DNA from 3 places in the Paenibacillus sp. FSL K6-1558 genome. Region 3 is predicted to be linked to each of the others. Evidence: riboswitches for the same ligand, from Rfam matches in the RefSeq annotation. Region 3 holds a riboswitch; each other region holds the start of a gene.

Region 1 (4,228 bases), 2.2 Mb from region 3:
TGTGACTTTTTGAAGGAAATTGGGCCTAATTTTTGAAGTATGACTTTGCATGGCCTTAGATTTCCTTTATAATGGGGTTATGTTAGGGAGAGGAGGCAACACCATGGGGAACCAACCGGCAACAGAACAATTCTTTATTGATAAGCTGGCGGAATCGAAAGTTCATTTTGAACGTGCCCTGGATTGTAAACATACGGAATTCGATGACCTTTATCCCTATATGATTGAACATCCTCAATTTTTCTGGTACAAACGCTATGTTGCCTGGTCAGAATTACTGACGATTGTAGGCTTGTGTGAAGAGTTGTCCTTCTCTTGGAAAGAACAATTTACACCGCACCAAGTAGAGTACCTTGAAGAACGTGTGATGTCCGCCAAAGTGCTTGATTTTTGGTTCGAGAAGAACGACAGCAAAGAGCACGCGCAGCGGTAACTCTCAGTCGGGACATTTTTTTCGAATGACATGACAGTCCAATACAGTCACGTGAGACCTAAATGACTTTTCATTTAGGTCTCTTTTTGTAAAGAAATTTGAGTATAGGAGTTATGACATGATTAGTGATACAGAATTGGATGCCCTGCGTTTGTCAGGGGAGAAGGTAAGAGTAGTGCGGGATGAACTGGAGTCTAATGATGTAACGGGCATCGTGGTAGCCTGGGATGATGAGCAAGTACTTATTCGCAGGCAAAATCGCCGTGTTGTGAAGCTGGATCGGTCTTACCGTTATCAGCTGTTCAGTGAGCCTCGTCAAAGTGTTTTAAGTGAATAAATGACATGAGTGCTTAGCTTAACGGATTCACGTTACCGGAAAGCTCCTTCAAAGAGAATGTCTGCTACACCAAATGTTTGGAATTACCATCAGGATCAGGCATATTTGCGACGCACGCGAGAGAAGATAGGTACAGTGGAACAATTCGCTGTATTTACAGCCGAAAGGGTGTGTTGCAAGTCATGACATTGATGAATGATAAAGTTCATGCGTATAAGGATCAGATTGGCGCATTAAGCGACGTTCTCCCGGATGTGGTGAAATCATATCATGAGTTTACGGGAGAGTGCTTCCAGCCGGGTGTGCTTGACGCCAAAACCAAGCAGTTAATTGCGCTAGGTATCGGTTTGTTTGCTAATAACGAAGTGTGCACGTTCTATCATGTGGAGGAAGCCCGGTCCAAGGGAGCGACCGATCAGGAGATCATGGAGACGGTAGCTGTTGCTGGTGCAGTGGGCGGCGGACATGCTCTGTCACAGGGAGCAATGAGGGTGCAGAAGGCGCTCCATTAGTGAATGAAGTAAAACAAAAATTAACAAGGTCATACACCTCTTTAATAGAGGCGTATGACCTTGTTTTTTTATAGCTCATCTTTACTTTCTTTACTGTAAGGAGGTAGCCAAAGGCTACTCCCCGTTCTTTAAATTCAATTAAAGTTTACCCAACATTTTGTTATACATAAATTGACCTGTCACCCGTCTTGCGGTTACATAACGATCACTGAAATACGGATTGGACAACTTGGTGATGCTGACACCTTTGCTGCTGGAGGCATGTGCGAATTGACCTCCACCGATGTATACTCCTGTATGTGAGATGCCTCTACCTGTTGTGTTGAAGAAGACCAGATCTCCTGTACGAATGCTTGCTTTGGAGACAGGTGTTCCGGCTTTCGCTTGTTGTTGCGACGTGCGAGGGAGCTCAATGCTATATTTGTTGAAAAGATATCTCATAAACCCGGAACAATCGAAGCCAGCCATGGTTGTGCCGCCCCATTTGTACGGGATGCCTGTCATATTGTTAACCATCGTATTAATTGTGCTTGCCTCTGTGCTTGTTGCCCCGGATGTAAATAGTACAGCAGCCCCAAAAATGGAAATAATCAGTTTTTTCAAAATCAATGTTCTCCCTTCGATGCCTACGGAGTTAGCTAAGGGTTCGGTAGAAGGTTCCCTATATTTCCTATGTATAAGAATAATTCACCCAAAATGGTTCCCCCGTTTTCAATCCTGAAACTCGGCAAATGAATAATTAAGTTTTTGTAACTATTTGAAACTATATTGCATAAATGCGTAATTGTCAAACCTGTTTAAAGGTGTTCATTTAGCCTCAATGTTAGCGGAATTATCGATTTTAGTTATCATTTTGTTGAAATTAGGGAGTTAAAGATTACAAAAAAGTCATTTGTGTTTCATATGAGAGAACTTGGATAATAAACAAGATTGTTATGAGCTAAAAAGGAAACCATTCTGTTTAACAAATTTTTTTGGTTTGTTGCATATATTGACAAAAATATATTTATTGCATATTATAACCATATTAAATACATAATTTGTATTTAAATTGTTTTCATTGGAATATATGTGATAAAGGTAATCAAATTTGTGAATGGGGGAGAGTGTTGTCGAGTGAAAGCAAAAAAATTAGTAACATTTGTACTGGCGTGTTCTATGGTATTCTCCGTAGCGGGAATGGCTATCCTTCCTGTACCGACCGTATCGGCAGCTGATGCTTCCGGTACAACGGCGAGTATGTCCGATATCTTAAAGAATCAGCGCCCTGATGGAGGCTGGAGAAAAGATTACAGTCAGACGTCAGGTGAATGGGCCAAATCAACGATCGATAACAAAGCTACATACTCAGAAATCAGAAGGCTAGCAAGTGAATTCAAAAAAACAAATGATCCGCGATACTCTGCTGCAGCGGTCAAGGGCATCAACTTTTTGCTTAATATGCAGTATTCCAATGGCGGTTGGCCTCAAGTCTATCAAAGTTCCGGCTATCATAAACATATTACCTATAATGATGATGCGATGATTAATGTGATGTACATGCTTGATGAAGTCGCAGGACGTAAGGGGAACTTCTCCTTTATCGACAGTTCTCTTGCAAATCGCAGTAAAAATGCAGTTTCCAAAGGAGTCGATGCTATCCTGAATACCCAGGTGGTATCCGGTGGGAAGTTAACGGCCTGGGGACAACAGCATGATTCCAGTTCACTTAGACCTGCGGGAGCCAGAATCTATGAAGTGCCTTCATTAACGGCAGGTGAAAGCGTGAACATTGTGAAGTTTCTGAAAACGAGACCGGCTAATTCAAGAATCACTGCATCTATCAAAGGTGCCGAAGCCTGGTTTAATAAAGTGAAAATTACAGGATATCGGTATGAGAGAGCGAATGGGGATAGCCGAATTATTGCTGATTCCAGTGCATCACCGATTTGGGCACGTTTCTATGAACTCGGTACGGACAAACCGATCTTTGTGGGACGTGATGGCGTTGTGAAATATAAGCTGAGCGATATAGAAAAGGAAAGAAGAGGCGGTTATGCATGGTACGGCAACTGGCCGTCCAAGCTATAGAAAATTGTTTATTTAACCAATTTTCTAATAAGTCCACTACTTACGGATATATAAGCTTAATCTGAAGCAGGCCTGATAAGTGCGAATCGGATACATATCTGTTTCGCACTTATTTGGTGATGAATAGATGTGTTGACATGTTAAACTACGCGTGGTATATTAATTCTTGTCGCCGATATTAGTTGGAAAGATACAATATATGCGGTCGTGGCGGAATTGGCAGACGCGCACGGTTCAGGTCCGTGTGGGCTAACCCCCCGTGGAGGTTCGAGTCCTCTCGACCGCATTAGATAGAAAAAGACCTCTTAGCAATAGCCTAAGAGGTCTTTTTCTATCTAATGATATAAAGAACAATCAACAGTCTTTAATTACAGTATTGTCTCAAAATAGACGAGTAGAGCAACTTAGGTCTATTCCACATGGGAGCTTGGCTACTTTTTGCCCAGCTAAAAAAGAAAAAGGTTTAGAATCAGATAACTTATGATGCTGCTGTCACCGTAATGTTATCAATGTTGGGTCCCTCTGTACCTGTTGTTACGATTCGGAGTGTATTCGTACCTGAATTCATAGGTACTTGAATTGTTTTTTCACCCCAAGTAGACCAGCTTCCTGTTTGAGTAAAGGGCTCATTACTGAGTACTTTTGTGCCATTAACATAAATATCTAGAGTCCGCGTACCACTTTCCAAAGCGTAACGAAACTTTACATTTTTGGTGCCTGTGATTGTGTTATTGATATCATTCCATTGGATTGCGGAGCCTGTATAAGCGTTGAAGTTAACATATCCAGAACCGGTGAAGCCCGGATAAGCTGTTTCAATGACTGCATCCGTAAGTGTTGTTCCTGTTTCGGCCTCATATGTGGTGCCCGTGCCTA
Region 2 (4,228 bases), 3.0 Mb from region 3:
TACAGCCCCGATATGAGCTTTACCACCCGTAACCAGAAATACCTTGTCCTGTCCTGCCTCAAAAACCTCTAAACGAATGGATTTCAAATCATATGTACTCATCGTCTCTCCACCTATCCTTCTCTATATGTTATATATGGTGGAATTATGGCTTTCATGACCTGATGATGCAATGAAACTTCTCACACACGCATAAAAGAAACAGGCAACGGGCATACCATAGAGAACGCAATTTTGGAAAAAGGAGGCCGTTAACATGCGAATACGCCTCGTCATGCTCGCACTCGTTACTATTATATGTTCTGGGGTTTATACAGCTCCTTTAGCCCCTGCGCCTGTGTCTGCTGCTTCATCTGAGGAACCTTCTTCAACCCTCAGTGATACACCGGCGTCTGGGTCAGATGTTAAAGAAGAACAGTTGACTCTAGGTCAACTTCGTCAGAAATACGCGGATACGTTCAAAACCAATGGCCCTTCCACCAAACAAGTTGCGCTGACTTTTGATGATGTACCTGATCCAAGATTTACACCGCAGGTACTTGATGTATTAAAAAAATATAAGGTTCGTGCTACTTTTTTTGTTGTTGGCAGCCGTGCGGAGAAACACCCGGACTTGGTGAAACGGATGGTGAAAGAAGGACATATCGTTGGCAATCACAGCTACAATCATCCTGAATTCAGCAAATTATCAATGACTGCCTTTCGCAAACAAATATTACATACCGGCGATATCATTCACCGCCTGACGGGGTATACGCCCAAAATGATTCGTCCTCCGTATGGGGACATTAACGAAGAACAGTTGAGATGGGCTGCAAAACAGCATTACAGCATCGTGAATTGGAATGTGGATTCTCTCGATTGGAAGGGACTAGACAAGGAAAAGGTAAAACATAATATTCTCACCGCGGTGAAGCCTGGTTCCATCGTATTACAACATGCTGGCGGCGGTACAGGTTCGAACCTGAAAGGTACTGTAGAGGCTTTGCCTGAGGTTATTGAGGAATTGCGAAACCGAGGATATGAATTAGTTACATTGGACGAGATGCTTAAACTGCCAAAAGAGAAACAATAATTGAAAGAACAGGGTGTCCCTCTACGTCGTCATGAATTATGCCTATCATGATTACGCAAGAAAGAACACCCTGTCTATTAATGCTCAATTCAACTTATGACCTCACATCCATAAATGAGAGGGTTTAAGCCTTATTTTAAAATGTACAACTCAATATCCTGAAAACCAAACGAACTAACGAACTGTTTGCTTCCAGGGATAAAGATGTCAATACGATTTCCCTTGATCGCGCTACCTGCATCCAAAGCCGTTGCTACGAAAGCCTGTTTCGGCAATCCAGGGTGTGTATGCCCTGTCACTAGTACCTTGGTTCCAAAAGGGATAACCTTGGGATCCACTGCGATTGTGCCGAGTTCGAGCGGGTTGCCAAAATAATCAACGGGGCCCCATCCACCATTCTCGGAAGCATCCGCGGAATACGCTGTTGCTTTAACACTAAGCGTTTTGCTGTAGTCGAATGTTTTCCCCCAAGCCTGTACCACTTTATTATCTGTATTCACGTCCAGGCTTGCAGCAGTCACCGTTTTTTCCTGCGACTTCGCTTGAACTGGTGCCGCTTCTACTTTGTTTTCGTTACCTGGGATTGTAATTTTCAAACCACCATAGATGTTATAAGGTGAGATGTCTTTATTCGTTTTAATTAATGTGTTCATATCAACGCCGTATTGCTTGGATAAGGTGAAGAAGGTATCCCCTTCTTTGGCCACATGAACGGAATCCGCGTGAGCCGGAACGGCTTGAATGAATAGAATGGATGTCAGTAGTGCGATGGCTGTTTTGGCTAAACGTTTCTTGTTATGCATGGTCTTCCTCCCTCATGATGCCTGCGAAGTTAGTTGTCGGATTCGGATGGAGGAACCCACCCTATAGGCTGTACGTGACATGCTGAAGCATTATGTATTCCTAATTCACCCCAAGCAGCATATTTCTCAAATCATTAACTATGTCTGCATTGTTACGTCCCCCGCACTTCCGCTTCGGAAGTTTCGGCAGTCTTGAATATATCACAAATTTGTAACCTTAAGCTGTAGTAAATGTTTCCATTTGGCGTTTTAATTCATTTTACAGGTAACAGAAAAGTTACTTTTTCAGCTCTACCTTTTCTGCAAACAACAAAAAAGCGTCACCGGATCTTTCGATCCGATAACGCCGTTATTCATTTGATTCTATATACGGAATGGCATGAATTAAAGTACTTTTGCAAGAAAGTCTCGCGTACGCGGATGTTTTGGCGCACCAAACACTTCATCCGGGGTACCTTCCTCAACGATGACGCCGCCGTCCATGAACAGAATGCGGTCTCCCACCTCACGCGCAAAACCCATCTCATGCGTTACAATGACCATCGTCATTCCGCCTTCAGCAAGACGTTTCATGACTTCCAATACCTCTCCGACCATCTCCGGATCAAGGGCCGATGTAGGCTCGTCAAACAGCATCACATGCGGCTGCATCGCGAGTGCTCTTGCAATGGCAATCCGTTGCTTTTGACCACCGGACAGCTGGTTAGGATATACATCTTTTTTGTCCGCCAAACCGACTGTCTTCAGGAGATCCTCGGCAATTTTGTTGGCCTCATCCGTGGATTGTTTCTTCACCTTGATTGGAGCAATCGTTATGTTTTGCTGCACCGTTTTATGAGGAAACAGATTAAAATGCTGGAACACCATGCCCATCTTCTCACGTGTAGCATTGATGTTATGCTTCGGATCGGTAATCGAAACACCTTCGAAATCGATCTGTCCCGATGATGGCTGTTCCAACAGGTTCAGACAACGCAGAAATGTACTTTTACCCGAACCGGAAGGACCAATAACTACAACGACCTCACCTTTGCCGATCGTTACGTCGATGCCTTTCAGGACATCATTTTTACCATATGATTTGTGTAATTGTCTAACGTCTATCACTTGCACCCAACTTCCTTTCCAATCGTCCGAGCAGCTTGGACAGAATAAATGTCATCACAAAGTAAATCGCTGCCGCAATAATGAACGGGTTCAGACCCTGGAATGTGAGATTTTTGACTACACTTGCTTGATACATAATATCCACCATACCGATGACCGAAATAATGGATGATTCTTTAATAATCGTTACGAACTCGTTACCGATGGCTGGCAAAACGGCCTTGAAGGCCTGTGGCAGAATAATGTAACGCATCGCTGCGCCTCTGCCCATACCAAGTGAACGGGCTGCTTCCAGTTGACCACGATCAACGCCTTGGATACCGGCACGGAAAATCTCGGCGAGATACGCACCGCTGTTAATGGAAAGCGTCATAATCCCTGCTTGAAGTGCTGAGAAGTTAATGCCAAAAGTTAGCGACACCCCGTAATAGATAATCATAAGTTGTACCAGCATTGGCGTCCCGCGGATCACCTCTACATAAGTTGTACCAATCCAGCGAAGAATCGCCATATTATGAAGACGGAACAGGCAAATAATCAGACCGATGATGACCCCGAATATTACGCCTAGCGCTGACAACAGGAGCGTGTAACCGATACCTGTTGCATATAAGCCTTTGTATTCCCAGAACAATTGAAAAATGTTTTGAGATTTATTGACTTTGTCAGCCATCAGGAGACTTGCTTCTGTAACCATCTGGTTGATCTTATCTTCGCTTTTCAAGCGGTCCAAGGTTTTGTTTACAGAGGCTAATAACTCCGTATTGCCCTTACGAATCCCGACAGCGGCTTCAGCCTGTTCTTCGTCAGGAACTGCTGCCGCAAGACCGATAATGTCATCCAGGTAACCAGCGGCTACGGTATCTTCTACAATAGCTGCGTCAACGCGTTTCGTTTGCAGTTGTAGCACGATGTCGGAGATTTTATCCAGTGAAGTCAGCTTTGCACCAGGAATCTTCTGTCCGATGGTTTCTTGAATGGATCCCTTTTGCACGCCAATCTTGACATTTTCCAGTGATTTCATGTCCGGGTATTTGTCTTTGTCGACATTACGAACCATAATCACTTGTTTGGATTTGTAATACGTATCTGAAAAATCAATGCTTTTCTTACGCTCATCCGTCGGCGTCATGCCTGAGACGACCAAGTCTACACGACCACTCTGAAGTGCGGGCAAAAGTCCGTCGAAGCCCATATCCTCGATAACGAGTTCAGCTCCAAGATCCGCCGCAATTTCTTTGGC
Region 3 (4,228 bases):
CAGAATCAATATGCTTCCAACGTGTACACAAGGGGCAAACTGGTGCTACTCGGCATTGAACAGCAAGTCGGAGCGAAGACCATGGAACGAATCCTTTCGACGTATGTAAAAAAATATCGTTTTAAACATCCTGCAACGGGTGATTTTCAAAAGGTGGTTGAGCAAGTCACCCGCACCTCCTGGGCGGATTACTTTGACCAATATGTCTACCGGAACGGCATGGCCGATTTTGCTGTAGAGAAGATCAACGTTTCTTCTATAGAGAAGGACGGCAAAAAAATGTACGAGTCCTCTGTCACCATTATCAAAAAAGGCAGTGACTTTCCCAAGGTTCCTGTTCGGATTGCGTTTGAGGACGGCCATATCGTAACCAAACACTGGGATGGCCGCGAGGAGCGCGTCACCTATAAACTGACATATACATCTCCTGTCACCTGGGCCATGACTGACCCTTTGTATGACATCGTGCTCGAAAATCGCCATATGAACAATTTCCTGAGAACCGGACTGGACGAGCAAGTCAAATCCCGCTGGAACATGAGTGCTACGAAACTAATTGAAGCCATATTCGGAGGTCTGTCATGGTGAGGTGGAGACAGTGAAAGCAAAAATTCGTGAAGGCTGGTTTCTTGTCCGTCAGCATATGTTTATTGCCGCACTCTTGTTTATCTATCAATTAACTTGGGGTTATTTCATCTACCGGTTGGTTCAATCGGCTGTCGTTCCTCTATTACTACGTTATCCAACGGATGATGTCGGCGAGCTAAGCACACTTTTATTTAAAATGGAAAGCCAGCTCAGCCTGTCCGGTCCGGAGGTCCAGCGTTATCTGTGGATTTTGGGCGGCATGTTATTGCTTCGCCTGCTGATCAGTCCACTTATTCAGGCCGGGTTACTCTACTCCCTGCAACATTATCAATCTACTGAAGAACGCATTCCTTTTATTCGGGGCATCAAAACGTTATGGAAACCCATGATATTGCTACACACGATACGTACCTTTCTCATGTTCTTGCCTGCATACTGGCTTCTGCCCAAATTGTTTTCTACAATAATGGACAGTTTTCATTCTCTTCATTTATTACTTCCCGGCATTCCATATGTAGCAGGCTGGATTATTTATGGCTGGATTGTACATCATGCAGTGCTCTACATGCAGTTTGGTATTTCTGACCCGGAAGCAGAAGGGCGAATTCACGGGACGCTCAAGGGACTGTGGATTGCTGTGCGCCGCATCTTTGCTGTCATCGGCATTGCGCTGGTGCTGGGAGTTGTGCATTTAGTGGTCTTTGGTGCATTCACTTCCGCTTCCTGGTTCTTGACAGGACTATCCGGATTAATCCTGCAACAATCCTATCCGCTTGCTCGAAGCCTACTCAGTATGTGGAAAGTATGTAGTCATTTCCGTTTATGGCAGTCCACATCTACCAGACATGAAAATCATATACGTTGAACTAAAATGTTACACGCCGTCTGAGATCGCTTTCAAAAATAAAGAAATGTTACCATCTTATATTAAACATTTCATTGGTTATTACGTATAAATACGCAAACCTCGACCTTTCCCCGTCAAAGGTCGAGGTTTTTTTTGTTAATTTTACTGCTAAACGTTGCCAAAGTACTAAGCCTCTGGTACAATAAGCGCAGTGAGTTTTTAGTAACAACTTTGTAATCTTTAAATCCTTATTTGTAACAACTTTAAATTAAATCCTTAAAATTAAATTTTCTTTTCATTTTTCAGGTGCATAACTAGCATAGCCAAATTCCTGGCACCTGGGAAGCGGGGGAACCAGTTATGGGTGAATTGATCTTGAAACAGAGGGATCATAGGGGACCTTCAACCGAATCCTTAAGCTAACCTCGCAGGCGTTGGAAGGGGTATATCACTTGTTTAAGAAGAAACTGACCGCAGCAGTACTTAGCCTCACATTTGCATTATCACTTGGAGCAGGCAGCGCATTTGCAGATTCTAAGATGGATAAAGTAATTGATTCAGCAATGGGAACTACATACAAAAGCGGAGGAACAACGCTTGACGGTTTTGACTGCTCCGGATTCACACGGTATGTATTCGACAAATTAGGTATTGATTTGGCTCGTCAATCTAGCTCCCAATACGACATGGGTGATTCCGTATCTCGCATGGAGATGAGACCTGGAGATCTGGTGTTCTTCAACACAACAGGTAAAGGTATATCACACGTAGGCATTTTTGTAGGAAGTGGCAAGTTTGCACATTCTTCTTCTTCCAAAGGTGTAACGATCAGCTCTTTGAGTGAGAACTACTGGGCTAACCGCTACGTTGGCGCTAAACGGATCATGAGCACGGACGATTATGAGTCACTGGCCCTTGACTAGGTACAAGCTGTAATCAACATGATGTTGGAACCATGTAACTCTACTGTAACGAAATACGAAGTATAAACAGAACCGCCCGGTACATTCTCCGCAGGAATGTATCCGGCGGTTTTTTTATGCTTTCTGACTCTGTGTAGTTCCCGATGTTGCAAGTCATGGTGTGTATGTGAACTAACACGTTCGCCTGCTTTCGTTTGTCCGTGCCCTTATCATGTTTTTACCCAGCCTGTTATAATATAAACGGAATGATCACGACTTTTGTTTCAATTTTTATTTGATCATATGAAGACTTGCCTAATACACAGCTCTTTTGTAGAGTGAACAATGATACGGATATTGAAGAAAGGAGCATGCACTGTTATATGAAGAATGAAGCCTCTTTGATACTTCATGTTGTACCGATGCAAGAAGAACATGCTGAACTTATATGTGGCTGGAAATACGCCCCACCTTACAATATCTATAGCTGGCTTCCTTGGGAACAGATGAAAGTACTCGAAGTCGAGTTCGGTGATGCACAGCTCAGACAACAACAATATGCCATTATCCTGGATCAACATGACCAGGTTTATGGGTTTGCACAATATTTTCCGCTCCAGCATGTCACACGAATCGGTCTCGGTATGCGCCCCGATCTGTGTGGTCAAGGTCTTGGTAAAGCATTCGTTACTGCGATTGTACAAGAGGCCATCCGCCGCAATCCATCCAATGAGATTGATCTTGAAGTGCTCACTTGGAATAACCGTGCCATTCAGGTATATCTGAAGAGCGGATTTGTCATCCAGGATACATATGAACGCCAAACTCCTAGTGGTTTAAAGCCCTTCCATTGCATGGTTTATGAAGGCCCAAGAGAGTAAACTCACGATTAAATGGTTTCAATTTGTCTCTCTTTTGTGATTAGTTCAAAAAATTACCACAAAATGCTATGATGTAACGACGGCTTCCGTTATAATGATAGGGATTAGTTTGAGTTAGATGATCTTTCATTCTGGAGGGGACATAAGGGATGCACAAATGGATCATGAGCGGGGTATTTTTTGCAGCATGTGCTTTAGCTATTGTTTTAATGTTTACGCTTCCAGGTAAAGAGGAAGTGGAGCAGGAAGCCAAACCAAGCATGCCTGAAGTGGCTATGGATGCTGGACAGGCTGAGACGTTAGTGAAAGCCAACTGCATTTCCTGTCACGGCGATCAGCTTCAAGGTGGCGTAGGCCCAGCTCTTGCAAACATCGGTAGTAAGGATGATGTGGAGAAAATCTATTCCACCATTGTCAAAGGTAAAGGTGGCATGCCTTCTTTCAAAGGCAGACTGCAGGACGAGGAAATTGCCCACATCGCGATGTGGCTGGCAGAGAAGAAATAAGCATTTTTGCGCGCAAGGCATCAAAGAGGCTCTCCATCCTCCCGTTAGGGAGGCAAGAGCCTCTTTTGGTATGCATGACAAACATCATCCTGCAGACGACGTTGGTGCAGATTATTATGTTCTCATTTTCTCAAAAGCTTCGTTGTACTGCTCTGCTTCTTTGATGTCTACCGATGTAATGCCACCTGCATCCCAAGACGTAAGACGCAGTGTAACCGTTGTATAATCAATAGTAATAAAAGGGTGATGATTGAATGCTTCCGAAATCGCAGCGACTTCATCCACAAAAGCAATCCCTTTCATATAGTTAGAAAACACAAATTTGCGGACAATCCACCGTCCCTCTTCCAGCTCCCAGCCTTCCAGCCTTCCCAGATGAGCTTCGACTTCCTCTTGCGTAAAAACCATGCGTTATCTTCCTCCCCATATGATGAGACATCGCGGACTTACATCCACATGACCATCGGCACCTTTACATGCTGCCCATACAGCCTAAAAGGCAGG

What was found. A riboswitch is a leader RNA that binds a small molecule or an ion and turns the genes downstream of it on or off. The one in region 3 is predicted to bind cyclic di-AMP.
Region 1: it holds a riboswitch for cyclic di-AMP, as region 3 does, so the genes downstream of both, MHI38_RS26445 (C40 family peptidase) here and MHI38_RS16795 (C40 family peptidase) in region 3, are expected to answer to the same signal.
Region 2: it holds a riboswitch for cyclic di-AMP, as region 3 does, so the genes downstream of both, MHI38_RS03825 (3D domain-containing protein) here and MHI38_RS16795 (C40 family peptidase) in region 3, are expected to answer to the same signal.

Annotation. Positions count from the first base shown of each region.
Region 1 is NZ_JBBOCV010000001.1:6,070,540-6,074,767, forward strand. It holds gene MHI38_RS26425 (xanthine phosphoribosyltransferase) at 1-5, shown strand, start outside; gene MHI38_RS26430 (hypothetical protein) at 104-433, shown strand; gene MHI38_RS26435 (hypothetical protein) at 552-770, shown strand; gene MHI38_RS26440 (carboxymuconolactone decarboxylase family protein) at 953-1,282, shown strand; gene MHI38_RS26445 (C40 family peptidase) at 1,421-1,885, opposite strand; cyclic di-AMP (ydaO/yuaA leader) riboswitch at 1,891-2,022, opposite strand; gene pelA (pectate lyase) at 2,399-3,352, shown strand; tRNA gene MHI38_RS26455 (tRNA-Leu) at 3,554-3,638, shown strand; gene MHI38_RS26460 (carbohydrate-binding protein) at 3,831-4,228, opposite strand, start outside.
Region 2 is NZ_JBBOCV010000001.1:922,204-926,431, forward strand. It holds gene lpdD (prenylated flavin chaperone LpdD) at 1-102, opposite strand, end outside; gene MHI38_RS03820 (polysaccharide deacetylase family protein) at 257-1,075, shown strand; gene MHI38_RS03825 (3D domain-containing protein) at 1,207-1,878, opposite strand; cyclic di-AMP (ydaO/yuaA leader) riboswitch at 1,881-2,077, opposite strand; gene MHI38_RS03830 (amino acid ABC transporter ATP-binding protein) at 2,263-2,985, opposite strand; gene MHI38_RS03835 (ABC transporter substrate-binding protein/permease) at 2,972-4,228, opposite strand, start outside.
Region 3 is NZ_JBBOCV010000001.1:3,892,742-3,896,969, reverse strand. It holds gene MHI38_RS16805 (M1 family metallopeptidase) at 1-588, shown strand, start outside; gene MHI38_RS16800 (hypothetical protein) at 599-1,453, shown strand; cyclic di-AMP (ydaO/yuaA leader) riboswitch at 1,747-1,884, shown strand; gene MHI38_RS16795 (C40 family peptidase) at 1,888-2,358, shown strand; gene MHI38_RS16790 (GNAT family N-acetyltransferase) at 2,721-3,218, shown strand; gene MHI38_RS16785 (c-type cytochrome) at 3,368-3,724, shown strand; gene MHI38_RS16780 (4a-hydroxytetrahydrobiopterin dehydratase) at 3,839-4,132, opposite strand.